DNA from 4 places in the Ornithinimicrobium sufpigmenti genome. Region 1 is predicted to be linked to each of the others. Evidence: predicted binding sites of a transcription regulator. Region 1 holds the regulator's gene; each other region holds the start of a gene.
What was found. Region 1 encodes LexA, which represses DNA repair genes until DNA is damaged. Its sites were predicted from a motif close to TCGAACANNTGTTCGA; they were not measured.
Positions count from the first base shown of each region.

Region 2: ESZ52_RS18260 (HNH endonuclease signature motif containing protein) is a predicted target of LexA. The motif match lies at 2,956-2,971, and genes of this name have one in related genera.
Region 3: ESZ52_RS01000 (HNH endonuclease signature motif containing protein) is a predicted target of LexA. The motif match lies at 3,072-3,087, and genes of this name have one in related genera.
Region 4: ESZ52_RS10335 (HNH endonuclease signature motif containing protein) is a predicted target of LexA. The motif match lies at 2,310-2,325, and genes of this name have one in related genera.

Region 1 is NZ_CP036403.1:1,204,834-1,210,158, forward strand. It holds gene ESZ52_RS05590 (Sir2 family NAD-dependent protein deacetylase) at 1-138, shown strand, start outside; gene ESZ52_RS05595 (DUF2382 domain-containing protein) at 296-1,294, shown strand; gene ESZ52_RS05600 (PRC-barrel domain-containing protein) at 1,438-1,770, shown strand; gene lexA (transcriptional repressor LexA) at 1,928-2,647, opposite strand; gene ESZ52_RS05610 (LysM peptidoglycan-binding domain-containing protein) at 2,899-3,399, shown strand; gene ESZ52_RS05615 (hypothetical protein) at 3,466-4,128, opposite strand; gene ESZ52_RS05620 (glycoside hydrolase family 65 protein) at 4,187-5,325, opposite strand, start outside.
Region 2 is NZ_CP036403.1:3,993,425-3,998,749, forward strand. It holds gene ESZ52_RS18240 (SDR family NAD(P)-dependent oxidoreductase) at 1-239, opposite strand, end outside; gene ESZ52_RS18245 (enoyl-CoA hydratase-related protein) at 316-1,113, shown strand; gene ESZ52_RS18250 (histidine phosphatase family protein) at 1,190-1,969, shown strand; gene ESZ52_RS18255 (NAD(P)H-hydrate dehydratase) at 1,966-2,850, shown strand; gene ESZ52_RS18260 (HNH endonuclease signature motif containing protein) at 3,205-5,325, shown strand.
Region 3 is NZ_CP036403.1:210,620-215,944, forward strand. It holds gene ESZ52_RS00980 (DUF4446 family protein) at 1-8, shown strand, start outside; gene ESZ52_RS00985 (diacylglycerol/lipid kinase family protein) at 36-1,046, opposite strand; gene serS (serine--tRNA ligase) at 1,153-2,430, shown strand; gene ESZ52_RS00995 (NUDIX hydrolase) at 2,502-2,738, opposite strand; gene ESZ52_RS01000 (HNH endonuclease signature motif containing protein) at 3,182-5,325, shown strand, end outside.
Region 4 is NZ_CP036403.1:2,260,823-2,266,147, reverse strand. It holds gene ESZ52_RS10350 (MSMEG_4193 family putative phosphomutase) at 1-725, shown strand, start outside; gene ESZ52_RS10345 (DUF3090 domain-containing protein) at 754-1,311, shown strand; gene ESZ52_RS10340 (SCO1664 family protein) at 1,316-2,179, shown strand; gene ESZ52_RS10335 (HNH endonuclease signature motif containing protein) at 2,433-4,502, shown strand; gene mshC (cysteine--1-D-myo-inosityl 2-amino-2-deoxy-alpha-D-glucopyranoside ligase) at 4,550-5,325, shown strand, end outside.

The sequences.
Region 1 (5,325 bases):
GCACGCCGGGACGGCATACCCGTGCTGGTCGTGACCCGTGGCCAGACCCGGGCCGACGCGGAGACGACCGTGCACCTGGACGCGCTGCTCGACGACGTGCTGCCCAGGCTCGTGGAGGACGTCACGCGGGGTCCGTAGCCCGCCGTCGCGGCACCGGGGCCAGGCACGAGCTAGGGGGCCACCTCTACGGGTGCAGGTGCCGCTCCAAGATGCATTGACGGGCTGTCGGTGATGGAGTCATAAGTAAGCCCCGGCCGAACGGCCAGGGCACGAACTGACTCGAAGGAGGCGACACATGAACGTCAGCCAGGAGCAGATCAACGAACTCTACTCGGCCCAGGTAGTCACCCAGGATGGTGAGAAGTTGGGCGGCGTCGGCCAGGTGTACCTGGACGACCACACCGGCGAGCCGAGCTGGATCAGCGTCAAGACCGGCTGGTTCGGCACCAACGAGAGCCTGGTGCCGCTGGACGGCGCCGACCTGACGGAGGGCACCGTGCGCGTCGTTCCCACCAAGGACGTCATCAAGGACGCTCCCAACGTGGATGCCGACGCCCACCTCTCCGCGGAGGACCAGGACGCGCTCTTCCGCTACTACGAAGGCGCCGGGATCAACGTCAGCCGGTACGGCGACGACTTCGCCGGCACCACCACCGGAACGGGCACCGGGACGACCACCGGAACCACGGCCGGAATGGGCACCGGGACCGGAGGAACGGGTGACCGGGACGCAGCGGTCGGTGACGTCATGGGTCACCAGGGCGTCCACGCCGAGGGCCACACGACCAGCGGCGACGTCGGCACGGGCGTGACCGGCACGGCGGGTACCGCCGGCATGGGTACGGGAGACGCCGACCTGCACCGCGACACCGGCACCACCGACGACGGCTCGATGACCCTGCACGAGGAGCGCGTCGCCGTCGGCACCCAGCAGGTCGAGACCGGCCGGGTACGCCTTCGCAAGCACGTCGTCACCGAGCAGGAGAACGTCACCGTCCCCGTCCAGCGCGAGGAGGTCGAGATCGTCCGCGAGCCCGTCGCCCCGGGTGAGGTGGACACCGACGGCGGGCTGCACGACGAGACGGCAGAGGTGACGCTGCACGAGGAGCGTCCCGTCATCGAGAAGGACGTGGTCGCGACCGAGCGTGTCGGCCTCGACAAGGAGACCGTCACGGACGAGCAGCAGGTCGTCACCGACGTCTCGCGCGAGGAAGTCGACGTGGAGCGCGAGGGTGGCACCACCCGCGACGGCCTGGGCGGCACCGACCGCGACGGCCGCGCCGGCGGGGTCTGACCGCCCACAGCGTCCTGAGGCCGCCTCGGGCAGCCTGAGTTTCGCCCAGGAGGGGCACGACCGACCGGTCGTGCCCCTCCTGGCGTCCCCGTGGGGCAGACTGGCAGCGACGCGGCGCGGCCGCCCGACCCCCAGGAGGATCAGTGATCACCCAGGCCCAGCTCAACGCCCTCTACGACGCCGAGGTCGTCGACCAGGCCGGCGAGAAGGTCGGCCCCCTGGACCGGGTCTACCTGGACAACGCCACGGGGGACCCGGCGTGGGTCTCGGTGCGCACCGGGTGGTTCGCCGGGCGCCGGGTCTTCTGCCCCCTGGCCAATGCCGAGGTCGTCGGCACGCAGATCCGCGTCCCCTACCCGGTCGCGATGATCAAGGACGCGCCGGAGATCCCGGCGGACGAGCACCTGACCGAGGACGAGGAGGAGCAGCTGTACGACTACTACGCCGTCGACGAGGGCCCGGCACCCTCGGCCTGAGCCGGCCCCACCGGGTCGGGGTCCGCCGCGCTCGGTGCAGGGGTATGCAGGAAAGGCAGGGGTGTGCCGCGGGTATGGTGCGGCGCCGCCTCCGGAGGGGATGGAGGTCGAAGGCGGCGCCGCGGTCTGGGGGGCGCGCGGGGTTGAGAGGTCGGGCTCAGACCCGACGCAGGACCGCGGTGACCTTGCCGAGGATCGTGGCGTGGTCGCCGTCGATCGGCTCGTAGGCAGGGTTGTGCGGCATCAGCCAGGTCTTGCCGTCGCGGTGGCGGTAGGTCTTGACCGTCGCCTCGTTGTCGAGCAGTGCGGCCACGATGTCACCGTTGACGGCCGTCGGCTGGCGGCGTACGACGACCCAGTCGCCCTCGCAGATCGCGGCGTCGATCATCGAGTCGCCGACCACGTTGAGCAGGAAGAGCTCGCCGTCGCCGACAAGCTGGCGGGGGAGGGGGAAGACGTCCTCGACGGCCTCCTCGGCCAGGATCGGACCGCCGGCGGCGATGCGACCGACGAGCGGCACGTAGGAGGGGCGGGGGCGCGCGTCGCCGATGCCGGTCTCGTCGACCTCGGCCGTCGGGACGCGTCCACCGTCGGTGTCGCCGCGCCGGTAGCCCTGGCCCTCGGTGGTGGGGTTGACAACCTCGATGGCGCGGGGGCGGTGGGGGTCGCGGCGCAGGTAGCCCTTGCGTTCGAGCATCTTCAGCTGGTGCGCGACCGAACTCGGTGAGGTCAGCCCGACGGCCTCACCGATCTCGCGCAGGCTCGGTGGGTAGCCGCGGGCGTCCACCGAGTCGCGGATGACGTCGAGGACGCGCTGCTGCCGGTTGGTCAGCTTGGCCCCACCATCGCGGTCGGGCATCTCGTGGATCGTGGCCATGGGTCTCCATCCCCTCGTTCTGTCGCCACTTCCTCTGCGGGTCAGGGCCCGGGACGAAAGCCCAGGTCAGAGGGTCTGTCAGTGGCGGGTGATTCAGTTCCTGACATGCCACTAGGGTACGCGCGCCAGGACCGGATGACAAACATCTGTTCGGTCCGCGTGTCGACATCCTCGGACGGCTGTGCTAGACATAGGACAAAGTTCCATCGGACACGCGTCCGAGGGACCAGAGGAACAGGAAGGTGATCACCATGAGCACTGCCACCCTCGAGACCACCGCGGCTCTCCCGCTGGGGCTCGCGCCGGGCCGGTCGGGCCGCCGCGCAGCGCGTCCGCGCCCCGCGCACCTGCAGCTGGTGCCGACCAGCGCCCGCGGCAGTGACGCAGCCGCCGGAGAGACCGCCGCTCCCGCCTCTGCCTGGACCGTCGCCGCACCCGCCGTGAGCCGCGCCGCTGCCGCACGCCGCGCCGCCGCCGCGCCCCTGCGCATCACCCGCCGAGGCCGGCTGGCGCTGACCAGCACCGCGACGCTCGTCGTCGCTCTCGTGCTGCTGTCCCTCATGGGGGTGATCGGCCCGGCCGGCGCGAGCAGCTCGGTCGTCGTCCAGCCCGGGATGACGCTGTCGCAGATCGCCTCGCAGCAGCTCCCCGGGGTGCCGCTGAGCCAGGCGGTCACCGACATCCAGCGGGCCAACAAGCTCAGCACGACCTCGATCGCCGCCGGCCAGGAGCTGGTGATCCCCGGCCGCTGACGAGGTCAGCCGCATCGACGAGGTCAACCCTGTCCGGCTCGACGCTCTTTCCAGCGCCGCCCGGGGTCAGCCCTCGCGGTGTGGCGCCGTCCCGCCCGCGTCGCCCGCCGACTCATCGCCGGCCTGGCCACCGACGGGGTCAACGCCCTCGGCCGTGGAGTAGACGGCGTCCCACACCACGGGCAGCTGTCCGGTGGGGATGAAGTAGCCGGCGATGTGGGGGTCGAACATCAGGCCACCGATCCCTGCCTCACGGTAGGTCTCGGCCGACTCGACGACCTCGCGTGGCGGGAGTGCGATCGCGCGGAGGTCCTCCTCCGGCCCGATCATGCCGTTCTTGACGGCGAAGTCCCGTGCGCGCTCCGCCGCAGTGAAGGTGAGCACCATGAGCTGGTCCTCGATCGTGGCTGCGGCCGGTGACTCCAGGCCCTCCTCGCCCACGGCGATGAACCACCAGTGGTCCAGCGACATCGTCAGCCGCCAGAGCGCCGTCATTCCCACCTGGTCGTCCGGCCCGGTCACCTGCGCCGCGAGCCGGTCGGTCTGCGACTGCGGCAGGTCACTGCCCGCCGCAGACAGAGGTCGACCGTCGGTGGCGTCCTCGCCGGCGTCACCCCCCGTCTCGCCGGAGCCGCGGACCTCGGGACGCTGCCCCTCGTAGATCGAGTCCTCCGGCGCGGTGCCGGGTCGGTCGGCGTCCTGGAACGGCAAGGCGGTCGGATCAGTCATGCCTGATATCCGACCACACCGGCCCCGCCGCGCCAAGACGGACCGCCGGGGCGTCCGGTCAGAGGTCGCGCGGGTGCCGCTGGACGGGGACGGGTCCGGTGGGGTCCGGTGCCCCGACCGGCCAGCTGTGGGGGACGACCCCCGGCGAGACGGGCGAGGAGGAGACCCGGCGCGTCTGCTCACGGTCGGTGGGGATGCTCTGCCCCCGGTTGCCGGTGTCCGGGCCGCCGTCGCGGCGCGGCCCCTGGCCAGCCAGCGGGACCCGGACCTCTTCGGCGCCGACCTGCACCTGCTCGCCGCGGACGTGCACGGTGACGGGTCCGCCGACCTCGACCGCGAGCGAGAGCGCGTCGCGCTCGAGCGAGACCCGCAGCCGGCAGCCGTGCCAGCGCATCCGCCAGGTGAGGCAGTCCCACTCCAAGGGCAGGCGCGGGTCGAAGGTGAGGTCACCCCCGTGGTCGCGCATGCCGCCGAACCCGCCGACCAGTGCACTCCATACCCCTCCGGTGGAGGCGACGTGCACCCCGTCGGCGGTGTTGCCGTGCCGGTCGGTCAGGTCGACGAAGAGCGAGCCGTAGAAGTAGCGCAGGGCCAGGTCCTGGTAGCCGACCTCTGCGGCGACGATCGACTGCACGACCGCGGAGAGGCTGGAGTCGCCGCTGGTGATGGGGTCGTAGTAGTCGAAGTCGGCCAGCTTCTCCTCGGCGGTGAACTGGTCGCCGGCGAGGTAGAGCGCCAGGACGACGTCGGCCTGCTTGAGCACCTGGAAGCGGTAGATCACCAGCGGGTGGTAGTGCAGCAGGAGCGGACGCCGCTCGTCGGGGGTGGCGTCCAGGTCCCAGACCTCGCGCTCCAGGAAGTGGGAGTCCTGCGGGTGCACCCTGAGCCGCTCGTCGTAGGGGATGTGCATGCCGTCGGCGGCCTGCTCCCAGTCGTCCACCTCCCACTGGCCCAACCGCAGCCGGGCCACCGCCCGGGCCAGGCCGTTCGTGTCGGCCGTCTCCAGCTCGCGGACGGCCTCCACGGCGGCCCGGAGGTTGAGCTGCGCCATGACGTTGGTGAAGAGGTTGTCGTTGACGACGGTGGTGTACTCGTCCGGGCCGGTGACCGCGTGGATGTGGAAGCTCTCGTCGCCGTTGGGCTGCCAGAAGCCCAGGTCCACCCACAGCCGGGCGGTCTCGACGAGGATGTCGACGC
Region 2 (5,325 bases), 1.4 Mb from region 1:
GCCCACTCCTGCTCGAGCTGGTCGACCACCCCCTCGATCGCCCCAGGTGCGGTCAGGTCCGCGGGGAGCACGAGCGTGGGGCCGGTGCACCGGCCTGCGGTCTCCTCCAGCTGGTCGCGGCTGCGGGAGGTGAGGGCGACGGCATACCCCTCGTCGCTGAGCGCCGAGGCGATCCCTGCACCGATCCCGCGACCCGCCCCGGTGACCAGGGCGACGGGTTGCTCCAGATGTCTCGACACGCTGCGACCTTGCCACTTTCCGTGACGACCGTCAAGATGGCGACATACCGATAGGCGCAGCGACGAGGAGCACACGATGATCAGGCCCGAGGACTTCACCGACGTCACCTACGAGGTGGAGGAGAGCTGGGCGGTGGTCACCATCAACCGTCCGGAGCGCTACAACTCCTTCCGCGGCCGCACGGTCGACGAGCTGATCGCCGCGTTCAAGCACGCGTGGGCCGACTCCCGGGTGGCCTGCGTGATCCTCACCGGGGCGGGGGAGAAGGCGTTCTGCGCCGGCGGTGACGTCAAGGAGCGGGCCGAGACCGGCAGCTACGGCGAGACGGAGTCCGGGCTGTTCGAGATCCAGCAGCTGCACCAGACCATCCGGGACATCCCCAAGCCGGTCATCGCGGCCGTCAACGGCGTCGCGGTCGGCGGCGGGCACGTGCTGCACGTGCTGTGCGACCTGTCCGTGGCCAGCAGCACCGCGCGGTTCGGGCAGAGCGGCCCGCGGGTGGGGTCCTTCGACGCGGGCTTCGGCTCGGCCTACCTCGCGCGGGTGGTCGGTGAGAAGCGGGCGCGGCAGATCTGGTTCCTGCTCGACCTCTACGACGCCGAGACCGCCGAGCGATGGGGCCTGGTCAACGACGTGGTCGCGCCGGAGCAGCTGATGGACAAGGCGCGCGAGTATGCCGCGAAGATCTCCTCCTACTCCCCCACCGCGCTGCGCTTCCTCAAGCACAGCTTCAACGCCGACTCCGACCACATGCAGGGCCTGGGCAACATCGCCTTCGCGGGGCTGGACCTCTTCGTGCAGACCGAGGAGGCGAAGGAGGGTGCCAACGCCTTCGCCGAGAAGCGGACGCCGGACTTCGGCCCCTGGCGCTGAGCCCTCCCGGAGGTAGGCCCGGTCGGGACTTCCGCTGCAGGTCGCGCGGTCCCAGGACGCGAGAGATGATGCCGGGATGACCACGACTCGAGAGTCACTGGAGAGCGCCTCCGAGGCGCGTGGCCTGGCGGAGCTGGTGCTCGTGCGGCACGGCGAGAGCCTGGGCAACCTGGCCGACCGGGCGGCGCTGGACGCCGGCGAGGCCTACCTCGACATCGACGTCCGGGACGCCGACGTCGAGCTGTCGGAGACCGGCGTGGAGCAGGCCGAGGCGGTGCGCGACTACCTGCGCAGCCTCCCGGCCGACCGGCAGCCGACCGCGGTGCTCAGCTCTCCATACCGTCGGGCCCGGCAGACGGCCGAGACCGCCGTCGAGGGGTTGGACGTGCCCTTCGTCGTGGACGAGCGGGTCCGCGAGCGGGACCTCGGCGTCTTCGACGGCATGACCTGGATCGGCATCGAGCAGGAGCATGCGGAGGAGTCCCGTCGGCGTCAGCGCGTCGGCAAGTTCTACTACCGGCCGCCCGGTGGCGAGAGCTGGGTCGACGTGGTCCAGCGCGTGCGGCAGGTTCTGCTCGAGCTGCAGGAGAGGTATGCCGGGGAGCGGCTGTGGGCCTTCTCCCACCAGGCCACGATCATGTGCTTCCGGGTGGCCGTGGAGGGTCTGGGAGAGGCGGAGGTGCTCGCGGCCGACAAGGAGACCCCGCTGGCGAACTGCTCGATGACCGTCTACCGCGCCGGCGACGAAGGACTGGAGCTGGTCACCTACGGGGACACCACCGCCGTGGACCGGGCCGGCGAGGACGTGACCCACGAGCCCTCGCACGGGGGCGGGGACCAGGGACAGGGCCGATGAGCCGGCCCGCGCCAGAGGTCGTCACCCCGCACCTGCTGCGGGGGTGGCCGCTGCCCGAGCTGAAGGCCGACAAGGAGTCCCGGGGCCGGGTCCTGATCGTCGGCGGCAGTCGCTTCAACCCGGGCGGTGCCCTGCTCGCGGCTGAGGCCGCCCTGCGCGTGGGCGTGGGCAAGGTCCAGGTCGTGACCACCGAGTCCACCGCCACGGCCCTGGCGGTGGCCATGCCCGAGACGATGGTTCGAGGGGTCTCCGAGGACAGCAGCGGGCAGCTGACCCTGGAAGCTGCGGACGTCGCCGTCGAGCTGGCGCAGCAGTGCGAGGCGGTGCTCATCGGGCCTGGCCTCGGCGATCCGGAGAAGGCGCGCGCACTGACCGCCCGGATCCTGTCCGGCCTGCAGACGAGCGTCGTGCTCGACGCCTTGGCGCTGGTCGCCGTCACCGAGGACCCGTCCTGCCTGGAGCACCTCCAGGGCCGGGCGGTCATCACCCCCAATCTGACCGAGCTCGCCCGCACCCTGGGCTGGGACGACGCCAAGGTCGAGGACGACCCGCGCGAGGCCTCGCTCCGCCTCGCCGCCCGCACCGGCGTCTGCGTCTCCTCCGGCGGCTCCGTGACCTGGACGGCGCATCCCGACGGGCGGTCGTGGGCCGGGGCGGTCGGCGGACCAGGACTCGGCACCTCCGGTTCGGGCGACGTCAAGGCGGGCGCGGTCACCGGGCTCTTGGGTCGGGGGGCCGATCCCTGCCAGGCCGCGGTATGGGGCAGCCACCTGCACGGCAGCGCCGGCGACCGACTCACGGCCGAGCTGGGACCCGCGGGATTCCTGGCCCGGGAGCTCGCCCTGCAGATCCCGCAGGTCCTCGCCGAGCTGGACACCTGAGCACTGGCCCCCGGCGCTGGAGATTCCAGCGCTGACTCTTCCGAATGCGGGCGCCCCTCCATGCACAGCCCTCTCCTCCCATGATGGGTTATCCACAGATCAGGGTCGAACAGGTGATCGTGTCGGTGGTGGCGCATAGCATGTGTGTATGAGGTGAACAGCAGGTCGTTCACCGGGGAGGAGGGGAGCGCCATGAGCACTTCAGCGCCACAGATGGAGCCGGAGCCTGAGACTAGCGGCCCGGCCGGACAGTCCGGACACGTCGAAGAGCCGGCCCCGTTCAGGGACGGGCAGCTGGCACGGCAGTCGGCTGGGCAAGGGGATGAGGGGCGGTCGTGCGCCCCGTCCTTGCGGGTGGCGCGACTCCTGTCGGTCACGGAGTCCGGGTTGGCTGCCCGGCTGATCGAGACTGCTCGCGCGGTGGTGTTCGCCTGCGGCGACGAGGCGCTGGTCCTCAAGGGCTTCACCTCGGTGGCGGAGCTCACCCCGGCGCAGGTGCGCAAGTGGCGGGCGGAGGCCAAGGCCGACGCGGTCGCCGAGCTGCAGGTCTGCACCGGTCGCGGCGCCGAGGAGTGCCGCCACCTGGTCGCGCTGGCCTGCGCCCCGGCCCAGGTGCGCGCCCTGGTCATCGGCGCCCTGGACAGTGGCGTCGCCTCCTGGCGTCAGGTGCAGGCGTTCTGGCGCCGCTGCGCCCGCCTGGACACGGAGGGCGCCGTCGCCGTCGCGGAAGCGATGTTCGGCGAGGACCCCTCGTTAATGGCGAAGGAACGCCTCGACCCCGACGGTGAACCCACCACGGAGCCGTGGCAGCACCAGCGGTACTCCGCGGCCCTAGAACGTGAGGCCACCGCCGTCGAAGGTGTCGACGTGGAAGCCGAACGGGCCCGCCGCCGAGCGGCCTACGCCGCCCGCCGCGTGAGCATGACCGCAGACGAGGACGGGACCGGCACGATCACCATCAGCAGCGACCTGATCCGCGTCTGCGGTGCCTACGCCCGCCTGGACCGCGCAGCCCGCCTCATGCGCAAGGCCGGCGACGAGCGGTCCCTGGACCAGCTGCGCTCCGACATCGCCACCATCCTGCTCGTCCACGGACACGTCCCGCTCCCCGACGACCACCCGCACACGACGGCTTCGACACCGGAGAACGGCGAGGAGCCAGACCGTGACGTGCTTCTGGACGACCTGTGGTCCCCGGCCCACGAGGAGCAGCTGGCGCAGGTCCTGTCCGGCATGCCCACCATCACCCTGCAGGTCATCACCCCCTGGGACAGCCTCACCGGCACGGCAGCGTGCCGACGCTGCGGCCACGGCCACGATCTCGACCTCAACGGTCAGGCATCGACACCACCCCCGCCCGAGGTGCAGGAGAGCAGTGTGCCCGTAGCCGGCCCGGGCACGGTCAAGACGGACATCATGGGCGGGCGTTCTCGCGTGGTGCGTGGCCAGGTGGGGCACATCCTGGGCGCGCACGGTCGTCCCGGGGCGTTCATCACCCCCGGCCAGGTGCGCGAACTGGCGCTGACGCCCGGCACGACGCTGCACCGGCTGCTCACCGATCCCGCCGACGGACGCCTCATCGAACGCACCATCAAGGCCTACCGGCCCGATGCGGAGATGCGACGGCAAGTCATCGCCGCCGACGTGCTCGCCCGCGTGCCCTGGTCCACCCACCCCGCCAGCGTCTGCGAGCTGGACCACGTCGTCCCCTGGACAGGTGAGGAGGGTGGCGGCCCGACCACGGAGACGAACCTGGCCGCGCTCCCGATCCGTCCGCACCAGGCCAAGACCAACCGCAAGCACGCCGCGATCATCAACGACCGCCGTGACCTGACCTGGACCACCCTGCTCGCCCAGTCGACCCCCACCCGGGTGCACGACTACACCCAGTACCTCAGCCAGGTGCGCGCCAGCCTTGACGAGGAGGAGTTCCCCGCCACCATGGTCGCTGGCGACATCGCCTACGCCGCCCGCGGCGCCTACCGCGAAGGCGCCCACCTCACGATCGCCCGCCGCGAGCAGGCCCGCGCCGACCAGCACGGCCACCCCGTGCCGGACTGGGCCACGCTGCGCTCGGTCCCCGACCCGGCCAAGCCCTCGCGAGACCTGCCCGCGGCCTTGCTCGACACCACCGACCCTCAGGCCCGGGAAGCCCTGCGCGACCTGGCCAGCCAGGCCCTCTACGCCGCCCTGGCCACCCGCGGCCCAGAGGCGACCCTGCAAGACCTCGACGACCTGCCGGGAGCCACCGAGCACGGCGGTGACACCGGCGGCTGGATGTTCGTCACCCACCGTCGGGACGGCATCCGCCGCCCTGGTCCCGCCCCCGAGCACCCCACCCCCGAGCAGCTGCTCGACACCGACCCCAGCTACTACCACCGCCGACCTCTCACGCGGCACGGCAGGCCAGGGGCAGGCATGCCCCAGGACCGGCCGTGGGCCAGCGACGGGGACTACGGGCCGCCACCCTTCTGA
Region 3 (5,325 bases), 990 kb from region 1:
AGAACTGACCGCGGGCGCGACCCAAGGAGGCTGCCTCAGCGCGGCAGACGCACCAGCAGGCTGTCGGGGTCGACGGCGACGCGCATCGCCGAGACCGTGCCGAGGGTGTCCCCGTCCAGCTCGATCTCGACCGGCTTGTCGCAGACCACCCGGATCTCCTGGGCCTGGAAGTGGTCCACGCGGGAGTGGCCGATCCGCTGCCGGGTGATGAGCTGGCCGGTCATCGCTGCCCAACCGACGATGCCCTCGGGCGACAGCAGGACGGCGTCGATCGCGCCGTCGTCGGCCACGGCGTCGGGCAGCAGCTCCATCCCGCCCTGCAGCCGGCCGACGTTGCCGACCATCACGCTGCGCACCCGGCGGCGGAGCGGCTCAGCCCCGTCCACCTTGAGCGCCACGGTGAACTGGGGGCCCTTCAGGTGGCGCAGCCCCGTGATCAGGTAGGCCAGCCAGCCCATCCGCGCCTTGAGCCCTTCGGGGGCGGCGGCCATGACCTCGGCGTCGAAGCCCAGACCGGCCATCACCAGGAACCGGTGCTGCTCCCGGACCTCCTCGGAGGTCCGGTCGTCCACCGCGTCGCGGAAGTCGATGGTCTGCGCCGGGTCCTCCTCGTCCCGCAGTCGCGCGGCGAGCTCGCCCGACGTGGGGCGTACGAGCTCCAGAACGCAGCTGTCGATCGCGGCGGTCCGTCCGGTGAGCGCGATCTCCAGCGCACGTCCGAGGGAGTCGACCGGGAGGTCCAGGTTCCGGGCGAGCAGGTTGCCGGTGCCTCCGGGCAGCAGACCCACCGGGATGCCGGTGTTGGCCATCGTCGAGGCGACCGTGCGCACCGTGCCGTCGCCGCCGAGCGGGCACACCAGGTCGACGCCGGCCTCGATCGCCTGCTGCGCCTGCCCCTGTCCCGTGTCCTCGGGGGTGGTCTCCAACCACATCGGTGCGGACCACCCGTTGCGGGTGCACGCGGCCTCCACCCGGCGACGGACGAGACCGAGGTCGGTGAACTTCGTCGGGTTCACCACGACCGCTGCCCTCCCCTGATTCTGCATGGGCCTCACGCTATCCGGCGGGCCCTACCCCGGCGGCGCAGGCGCACGGCAGCAGGCCGCACGGCATACCGGTCAAGCCTGTGGACGGCCCGGATAGGCTGGCGCCATGCTCGACCTCCGCGACCTCCGTGCCGACCCCGACCGTGCCCGCCTGAGCCAGCAGGCTCGCGGAGCCGACCCGGCGGCGGTGGACTCGGTGCTGGCCGCGGACACGCGGCACCGGGAGGCGCTGTCCGCCTTCGAGGCCGCCCGCGCGGAGCAGAAAGCCTTCGGCAAGAAGGTCGCGCAGGCGAAGGGCGAGGAGAAGCAGCAGCTGCTCGCGCAGGTCAAGGAGCTGGCGGCCCGGGTCAAGGAGCTCGACGCCGAGGCGGGTGCGGCCGCGGCCGAGCGAGACGCCGCGATGCGGCAGATCGGCAACCTCATCATCGAAGGCGTCCCCGTGGGTGGCGAGGACGACTTCGTCGTGCTGGAGGAGGTCGGGACTAGGCGCGACTTCGTGGCCGAGGGGTTCGCCCCCAAGGATCACCTGGAGATCGGCGAGGCGCTCGACATCGTCGACATGACCCGTGGCGCCAAGGTCTCGGGCGCGCGCTTCTACTACCTCAAGGGCGACGGTGCCCGCCTCGAGCACGCGCTCATGGGGCTGGCGCAGCAGATCGCCCAGGAGGAAAGTTTCAGTCCTCTCGTCGTGCCCAACCTGGTGCGGCCCGAGACGATGTTCGGCGCGGGCTTCCTCGACGCGCACGCCGACGAGGTCTACCACCTGCCGGCTGACGACCTCTACCTCACCGGGACCTCCGAGGTCGCGCTCGCGGGCCTGCACGCCGACGAGATCATCGACCTCTCGGGCGGGCCACTCCGGTATGCCGCCACCTCCACCTGCTACCGCCGCGAGGCTGGGTCCTACGGCAAGGACACCAAGGGCATCTTCCGGGTGCACCAGTTCCAGAAGACCGAGATGTTCGTCTACTGCCGCGTCGAGGACGCCGAGGCTGAGCACGCCAACCTGCTGCGGGTCGAGCGCCGCATCCTCGACGCGCTCGAGCTGCCCTACCGGGTGATCGATGTCGCTGCGGGTGACCTCGGCGGACCGGCCGCGCGCAAGTTCGACTGCGAGGCGTGGATCCCGACGCAGGAGAAGTACCGCGAGCTCACCTCCACCTCCAACTGCACCACCTTCCAGGCGCGCCGGCTGAACACGCGGGAGCGCGATCCGAACGGCTCCGGCACCCGGATCGTGGCGACGCTCAACGGCACCGCCGCGACCAACACCCGGCCCATCGTGGCGCTGCTGGAGAACCACCAGCAGGCCGACGGGACCGTGCGCGTCCCGGAGGCCCTCCGGCCTTTCCTGGGCGGTATGGAGGCCCTCGCCCCTCGGTGAGAGGTTCGGCTCCCTCCCTGGTGGGTGGAGACACCTCGGTGCGTGTCGGCGGTTCTGCTGCCGCGGCGCGGTCAGAGCCAGCCGAGCGACCGGAAGGTCGCCTGCGCGAAGGGCCCCACTTCCGGGTTGCCGAGTTCGTCGCGCTGGAACCACCGGACTCTGTCAACCTCGACGCCGTCTGGGCGGAGTGCGCCTGGGTCGGTGAGCTTCGCCTCGTAGACGACGCAGACGTAGGCCGTCTCGTCGCCGTTCGGGTAGGTGATCCGGAACTCGGGTCCGCCAAACGCGCCGGCCAGCCTGGTGATCACGACGTCGGAGCCGATCTCCTCGCGTGCCTCCGGCGAGCCGCGTCGAGGGGTGACTCGTCGACATCGACGGAGCCTCCAACCGTGGCGTAGGTGCCGAACTCGGTCTGTCGGGCGATGAGGACCCGTCCGCTGTTGTCCAGAGGGAGCACCGCCACCGAAGGCAGGAGAAGCAGATCGTGGCCCACTTTCTCCCGTAGGCGAGCGATATGGGGAGCGACGGGCATGGCCTTGACGCTACCGAGACTGTGTCGTCGCCAGTGAGTCCACCGGTTGTTCACATCCTCGGAGCGGCACTGCGGATTGGTGACGCGCTGTGGATAAGTCGAGGGTGTGTCGTACTGGTGTTCTACCATGGTGGTGTCGGTCACGAACCGTCGGGAGGGGGAGTTCCGGGCGGGGGTGCCGGGCCGGTTGTGGGCCCACTGGAGAGGGGGTGGTTGGGGATGAAGCGGGATGGGTCTCGTGAGGGTGCGGGGGCTTCGGCCGTCCCTGGCCTGCGGGGTGAGTTGGAGGCGGTGCTGGCGCGGGCGGGCCTGGATGCGGGGGCGGTGGCGGTGTTCGCGGACGCGGTCCTGCTCGCGGGGGCGGCGACGGCGGGTCGGCCGGTGGCGGGGGTGGAGGCAGGGTTTGTGCCGTTCTCCAGGCCGGCCCTGCCGGAGGGCATCACTCGTCAGTCCGATGAGGCCGGGGGTGAGGAGGCGGGGTCGGTGGATGGGTTGTGTGCGGTGGCGGATCGTGCGCAGACGGCGGTGGAGGCGGTGAACCAGGTCATTGCCCGCCTGGAGCGGGTGCGGCTGGTGGCGGTGGCTGAGGGGGTGAGCGCGATGGGCCGGGTCGAGCTGGCCCGTCGTGGGGTGTTGGACGTGGGGGAGTTGTCGGCGACGGGTCGGCAGCGGTGGCGGTGGCGGACCAAGGCGCGGGTGCGGCAGGACCTGACGCCGGCCACGGGCTGGTCGCGGGCGGAGACCGCGACCCTGGTCGGGGTGGCGACCGCACCGGTCGCGTTCCGGACCCCGGTGAACAGTGCCCTGTCCCGCGGGACCGTCACCTGGGCCCTGGTGCGTGGCCTGTGGCGGGCGTGTGACAAGGCGAAGCTGTCCGCGGCTGATGCCGCGCACGTGGCGAGCGTGATGCTGGCCGATGAGGCGGGCACGTGCGTCCCCGAACGCCTGGAGGCCGATGGGACCGTGACGAGGGCGCCGTGGGGGCATGGGGTGTTCTGGGCGGTGCTGGAGCGGGAGGTGGGCAAGGTCGCGGCCTGTCCCGACCCGGGCGACCAGGCGTCGGTGGAAGCGGCGGAGGCGGCGCGGGCGGCGCGGGAGGCGGCGTACCGGGCCCGGTCGATGTGGGTCCGGGTCAATGAGGACGGCACCGCGCAGGTGTGTTTCACCGGCACTGCCCTGAAGGTGCTGGCGTTGGGGGACCGGTTGGACAAGGCCGCGCGTGCTGCCCGCGGCGCCGGTGATGCACGGTCGGTGGCGCAGCTGGCGAACGATATCGGGATCGCCTTGTTGGGGCATGCGACGATCGGGGCGCACGAGCTGCCCGACCTGGACATCTTCAAGTCGACCCAGCCCGCGCCGGAGGATCTGGTCGCGGCCGGGTGGACACCACAGGTCATCGCGGCCCTGTCCGCCCTGCCCCCGGCGATCCTGCAGGTGATCGTGCCGCTGTTGGCGTTGCACGACCCCGCCACCGCCCACACCCTGCCCGGCGTCCACCGCACCACCACGACCCAGGACCCGCACGGGCACGCGGGCCAGGGTCCCGACGGGGCGTACGGAGCGACGGGCGATGAGGGCGGCGGCGCGGCGGGCGAGAGTGTCGGGCCGCCGGGTGAGGCAGTTGGCGGGGCGGCCCAAGAGGCAAGCGAAGGCTCCGGCGGTACAAGCATTGAGGCTGGGCATACGGGCGCACCGGGCTGCCCCGCCTGCCTGCCCTCGGTCCGTGCCGCCCGCAACCACGACATCGACCACGCCAGTAGAGCAGCCCGACAGGACCCCGGGGAGGACTCCGCCCACCGCGAGTGTCTGGGAGAGGACTCTGCCCGTGGCCGGGATCCGGACCGTGGGGAGGACTCTGCCCATCACCAGGGCCAGCGGAGGGTGCCGCGGGTGGCGTGGGTGGGTCGGGTGCTGGGCAAGCAGCCGAAGTTCCTCGGACCGGACCTGGTGCGGCGGCTCGCGTTGTCGCCGGGGAGCACGTTCGTGCGGCTCCTGGTCGACCCGGCCGACGGGCGGTGCCTGGAACGGTCGACCACGGCGTACAGCTTCGATGCGGCGATGCGGGCCCAGCTGGCCGCGGCCGACGTGACCTGCCGCGCACCGGGGTGTGACCACCACGCCGGCAGTTGTCAGGTCGACCACGTCATCCCGCACGGCACCGGCGGCCTCACGAGGGAGACCAATGGGCAGGTGTTGGACACCTGGCACCACGACCCCAAGACCGCGAAAGCCTGGGACGCGGTGCTGCACGCCAACCGTGACGTCACCTGGACCACCACCCTGTCCCGCGTGTACCGGACCCGGGTGCATGACTACCGGGAGCTGGTCACCCTCATGGTCGACGCCCTCGACCGCGTCGCCAC
Region 4 (5,325 bases), 1.1 Mb from region 1:
GCGTGGGTCTGGACGAGGCGGGCCTGGAGCAGGCTCGGCGCGTGGGCGAGCGGCTCGCCCCGACCGCCCTGGCCGCGGTGGTCTCCAGCCCGCTGCAGCGCTGCGCAGAGACGGCTGCTGCCGTCGTGGCGGCCCAGCCTGCCGACCGGGTGGTGGCACGGCATACCGAGGAGCGGCTGGGGGAGGCCAGGTACGGCGCGTGGACCGGTCGTCCTCTCGCCGAGCTGGCCAAGGACCCCCTGTGGCGGCAGGTCCAGGACGAGCCGTCCCGGGTGACCTTCCCCGAGCACGAGGAGTTCGAGCACGAGGCGATGGCCGACATGCAGGCCCGTGCGATCGCTGCGCTGGAGGAGTGGGACGCCCGGCTGGAGGACGAGCACGGGCCCGGCGCGGTCTGGGTCGCGGTGAGCCACGGCGACGTGATCAAGGCGCTGCTCGCCCACACCCTCGCCACGTCCCTGGACGACTTCCAGCGCATCGTGGTCGACCCAGCGTCGCTGAGCATCGTGCACCGGACGGGTGCGCGGCCGTTCGTGCTGAGGATGAACGACACAGGCCACGACCCGGTGGACCTGTCAGGTCTGGTCGCGCGGATCGTGGCGGCCGGAGCCAGCGGTGACGCAGAGGTGGGCGGCGGGGCCGGTAGCGGTTCGGGTCGTGAGGAGGAACCGGCGGAAGATCACGGCGGGTCGAAGACCGAAGCCTCCGGCGAGGAGTCCGTATAGCGGTCCGCGGGCGACGTAGGCTGACGGCATGTCCCCGCACGTCTTCGACCCGCCGGACCGCTTCGTCGCCGGGAGCGTCGGACCGCCCGGTGAGCGGACCTTCTTCCTGCAGGCCAGCGCCGACGGCCGGGTGGTGACCGTCTCCCTGGAGAAGGAGCAGGTCCGCCTGCTCGGTGAATCGCTGGTGGAGATGCTGGACCAGGTGGCAGGACCGGAAGGCAGCCCCGAGGCGGCCGAGCCGTTCCTGGACAATGCGCCGCTGGACACCCCGTTCGACGACGACTTCCGGGTCCAGAGGCTGTCCGTGGCCTGGGACGACGAGGTCCGCCGGGTGGTGCTGGAGGCGCACGACCGGCCGGCACCCGAGGAGCTGGCCGAGCTGGAGGCGGAGGGCGACACGGAGCCGCCCTGGGGCGTGCTGCCGCCGCAGTCGGTGCGGGTCGTCCTCACTCCCGCCGCCGCGCGCGCCTTTGCTCAGCGGTGCGCCAAGTCCATCGAGGGCGGGCGTCCGAGCTGCCCCTTCTGCGGCCAGCCGCTGGACCCGCGCGGTCACATCTGCCCGCGCGCCAACGGCTACCGTCGCTGACGACGTGCCGGTCGAGGACGAGCCGGCCGTGGACCGGCCGGTCATCGAGGACGTCTCGGACGAGGAGGCCCTGGACCTCCTCCGCACGGCGACGATCGAGCCGGTCGGGGTGCTCACCCAGGCCTCGAACCTGACCCTCCTCGTCGATCTCACGGACGCCTCCGGTGCCACAACCGGTCACCGCGCCGTCTACAAGCCGGTTCGGGGAGAGCGACCCCTGCGGGACTTCCCGGTCGGGACGCTGGCGGCCCGGGAGGTGGCGGCGTACCTCGCCTCGCGCGCGGGCGGCTTCGAGATCGTGCCTCCGACAGTGCTGAGGGACGGGCCCTTGGGGGAGGGTTCGTTGCAGTGGTGGGTCGACCAGGAGCCGGAGCGCCTGGCGGACCCCTCTGCCGGGCTGGTGGAGGTGCTCGCGCCGGCCGACCTCGGGCCGGGGTGGCTGCCGGTGGTCTCAGGGTCTGACGAGGAAGGACACGAGGTGGTGGTCGCGCACGCCGATGACCCGCGACTTCGTCAGATGGCTGTCCTGGACGCCCTGCTCAACAACGCCGACCGCAAGGCCGCTCACCTGACGCTGGACCCGCGGGCCCGGTTGCGCGGCTTCGACCATGGCTTGTCCCTGCACGTGGAGGACAAGCTGCGCACGGTGCTGTGGGGGTGGGCTGGCAAGCCGCTGGCGCCCGACGAGCTGCGCGCTGTGGCTGCGCTGCTCGAGGCGCTGGACAGCGAGCTGGGGACTGATCTGGCAAAGATGTTGTCAGTTCCGGAGGTCGAGGCGCTGCGGGCACGGGGCATGGCCCTCCTGGAGAGCAGTGCCTTCCCTGACCCGCCAGGAGACCGCTATCCCCTCCCGTGGCCCTTGTGGTGAGGTAACGCTGACGCTGTCGCGTCGGGTGCCACGTGAGTAAGTCGGAATCCCCGTGGCCTCTCGGCCTGCCTCCACAGGGGCGAACGAACCGCCTGGTGATCCACAGATGTGCCTTGCCCTCTGAGGTATGTCGTACGTCCGTTCTACCCTGGGGGTAGTTGGTTCAGCGACGAGTGGCTGCCAGGGGAGGTGTGTGATGGCCGTATCGACGAGCGACACGGACGGTGGGGGCCCGGTCAAGGATGACTCTGCGGTGGCGCCCGTGATGTTGGCGGTCCGCACGTTGACCGCGGCCCGGGGCGGGATCGAGGCCCGGCTGCTCGAGGCGGCGAAGGTGACGGTCGCCGCGGCGGCCGACGAGCTGCTGACCCTGAAGGGGTATGTGTCGGTCGAGGAGCTGACCGCGGCGCAGCGGGCCAAGCTCCGGACCGAGGCCAAGGCCATGGCGATCGCTGAGCTGGTCGTCGGTGGTCGGTACAGCCGGGAGGAGGCTCGTCAGCTCGTCGGCGTCGCGTGCGCACCCGGAATAATCCCGGCTCTGGTGATCAACGCTCTGGACGGGGCCTGGACCACGTGGTGGCAGGTGCGGCTGTTCTGGATGCGCTGCGCACGGCTGGACCCGGAAGCAGCACAGCTGGTCGCTATCCGGTTGTTCGGGACCGACCCGGACGAGGTGGCCAACGAGCGGCTGGATCCTGAGGGCGGGCTGCGGGAGGAGGGCTGGGACCACACCCAGTACCGCGCGGCGCTGGAGCGGGAGGCGACCCGGGCCGAGGGGCAGGACGTAGAGGCCGAACGGGCCCGGCGTCGAGCGGCCTACCGGTCTCGCAAGGTCACCATTACCGGACATGATGACGGCACCGGCACGTTGGTGCTGCACACCGATCTGGTCGCGATGTGCGCGATCCACACCCGTATCGAACGAGTCGCGCGGCTGCTGCGTGCTGGAGGGGACGAACGCACCCTGGACCAGCTGCGGGCCGACGTGTGCGCCGCGCTGCTGGTGCACGGCACGATCCCTGCTCTGGACAAGGATGTCGATGACCTCACCCCGGGCGACCTGGAACACCTGGCCCGGGTCCTGACCGGTCAACCCCAGGTCCAGGTCCAGGTCGTCATCGGTTGGGACTCCTTGACCGCCACGCCCACCTGTCCCCACTGCGGCCACACCTACTCGACCGCGGACCAGCCCGGTGATCCCGACCCCGGCGAGAGCACGCCGCCGGAACCTGCCGACCCGGACGAGCGAGGGCCGGCGGGGAGGACGCGCTCGCGTGACAGGTCGAGTGGTGGGGTGGGGGAGATCCTGGGCCGGCTGGGGACGTTCATCACCCCCGGTCATGCCCGTGAGCTGGTGCTGCGGCCCGGCACGACCCTGACCCGGTTGTTGATGGACCCGGCGGACGGGCGGTTGCGGGAGCGCACGATCGCGGCCTACCGTCCCGATGCGGACATGCGCCGCCAGGTCATCGCGGCCGACCTGTACTCCCGCACCCCGAGCGGACGAGCACCCGCCTCGGCCTGCGAGCTGGACCACGTCATCCCCTGGACCGGTGAACCCGGTGGTGGCCCCACCAGTGAGCTGAACTTGGCCGCCGCCGTCAAGGAATGGCATCAGCACAAGACCAAGCAGCGCTGTGCCGTCACGATCAACGCACGCCGCGACCTGACCTGGACCACGCTGCTGGCCAGCACCATCACTACCCGCGAGCACGACTACCGCCAGTACCTGGACCAGATCAGACCCGGCTCGCCGGATCCCGGTGAGCCTTCCGCAGACGTCCACGAGGGCTCGGTGCGCGCCGTCCTGCCTCCACCGACGGGGGAGGAGCAGGTGGAGCAGTGGGGCCGCTCCGAGTTCGTCGAGCTGGCCCGGGCGATCTACCGGCAGGCCGCTCTCGACTCCGCACCGGCCACGACCGGGCTCCCCGGCCACGAGGAGCACCTGAAGGACTCAGTCCGGCTCCGGGCAGCTCAAGCGCTCTACGCCGCCATCGTCCACCGCGGCCCCGGAGCCTTCCTCGAGGACGAGGACGACCTACCCGAAGCCGCCGACGGTGGCCCCACGAGCGGCTGGTTCTGCGTCACCCACGCCCGGAAGGACAGCACCCAGCAACGGCCGGGCCCACCCGTTGGCCACCCCACCCCCGAGCAGATCCTCGGTCTCACCCCCAGTGAAAGCGCTGACAACGCTGACGGGGCTGACAGCGATCCCAGCGCAGACAGGGCTGACGGCTCGGCCGACCGCGACCGACCCGCCCGGCAGGACCGCCGTTCGGACACCACGTGGGACATTGAACGTGACGACCCACCACCGTTCTAGGCCAGCCCGTTGGGTTGCGCCCACCGGGACGAACTAGGCTCCCGGCTGTGAAGAAATGGTCGTCTACCGAGGTCCCGTCGCTCCCCGTCGCGCATCCCGGCACGGCGGTCCAGGTGCACGACACCGCACGCGGCGAGACGGTCCCGGTCGGGGAGGGCGACGAGGCGCGGCTGTACGTCTGCGGGATCACCCCGTACGACGCGACGCACATGGGGCACGCCGCGACCTACGTCACCTTCGACCTGCTCCAGCGGGTCTGGCGCGACACGGGCCGTGAGGTCGTCTACGTCCAGAACGTCACCGACATCGACGAGCCGCTGCTCGAGCGGGCGGCGCGCGACGGAGTCCACTGGGAGGACCTGGCGCAGCAGGAGATCGAGCTGTTCTTCCGCGACATGGAGGCGCTACGGGTCCTGCCGCCGGCCCACTACGTCGGTGCCGTCGAGGGCATCCCGGACGACGTGAGCGCGGTGGAGCAGCTGGTAGCAGCGGGCGCGGCATACCCGGTCGACGTGCCGGACACCGAGGCGACGGTGGAGGGGGCCGCCCGCGTCGACCTCTACCTCGACCTGGCCAGCCAACCCACCTTCGGCGACGTCTCGGGCTGGACCCGCGAGGAGATGATGGAGGTCTTCGGCGAGCGCGGCGGCGACCCCGACCGCGCCGGGAAGCGGCAGCCGTTGGACCCGCTGCTCTGGCGCGCGGGGCGGGAGGGCGAGCCGCACTGGGAGGGCGGCAGCCTGGGGCGCGGCCGTCCCGGATGGCACATCGAGTGTTCGACGATCGCGCTGCGCTACCTCGGGCGGGACTTCGACGTCCAGGG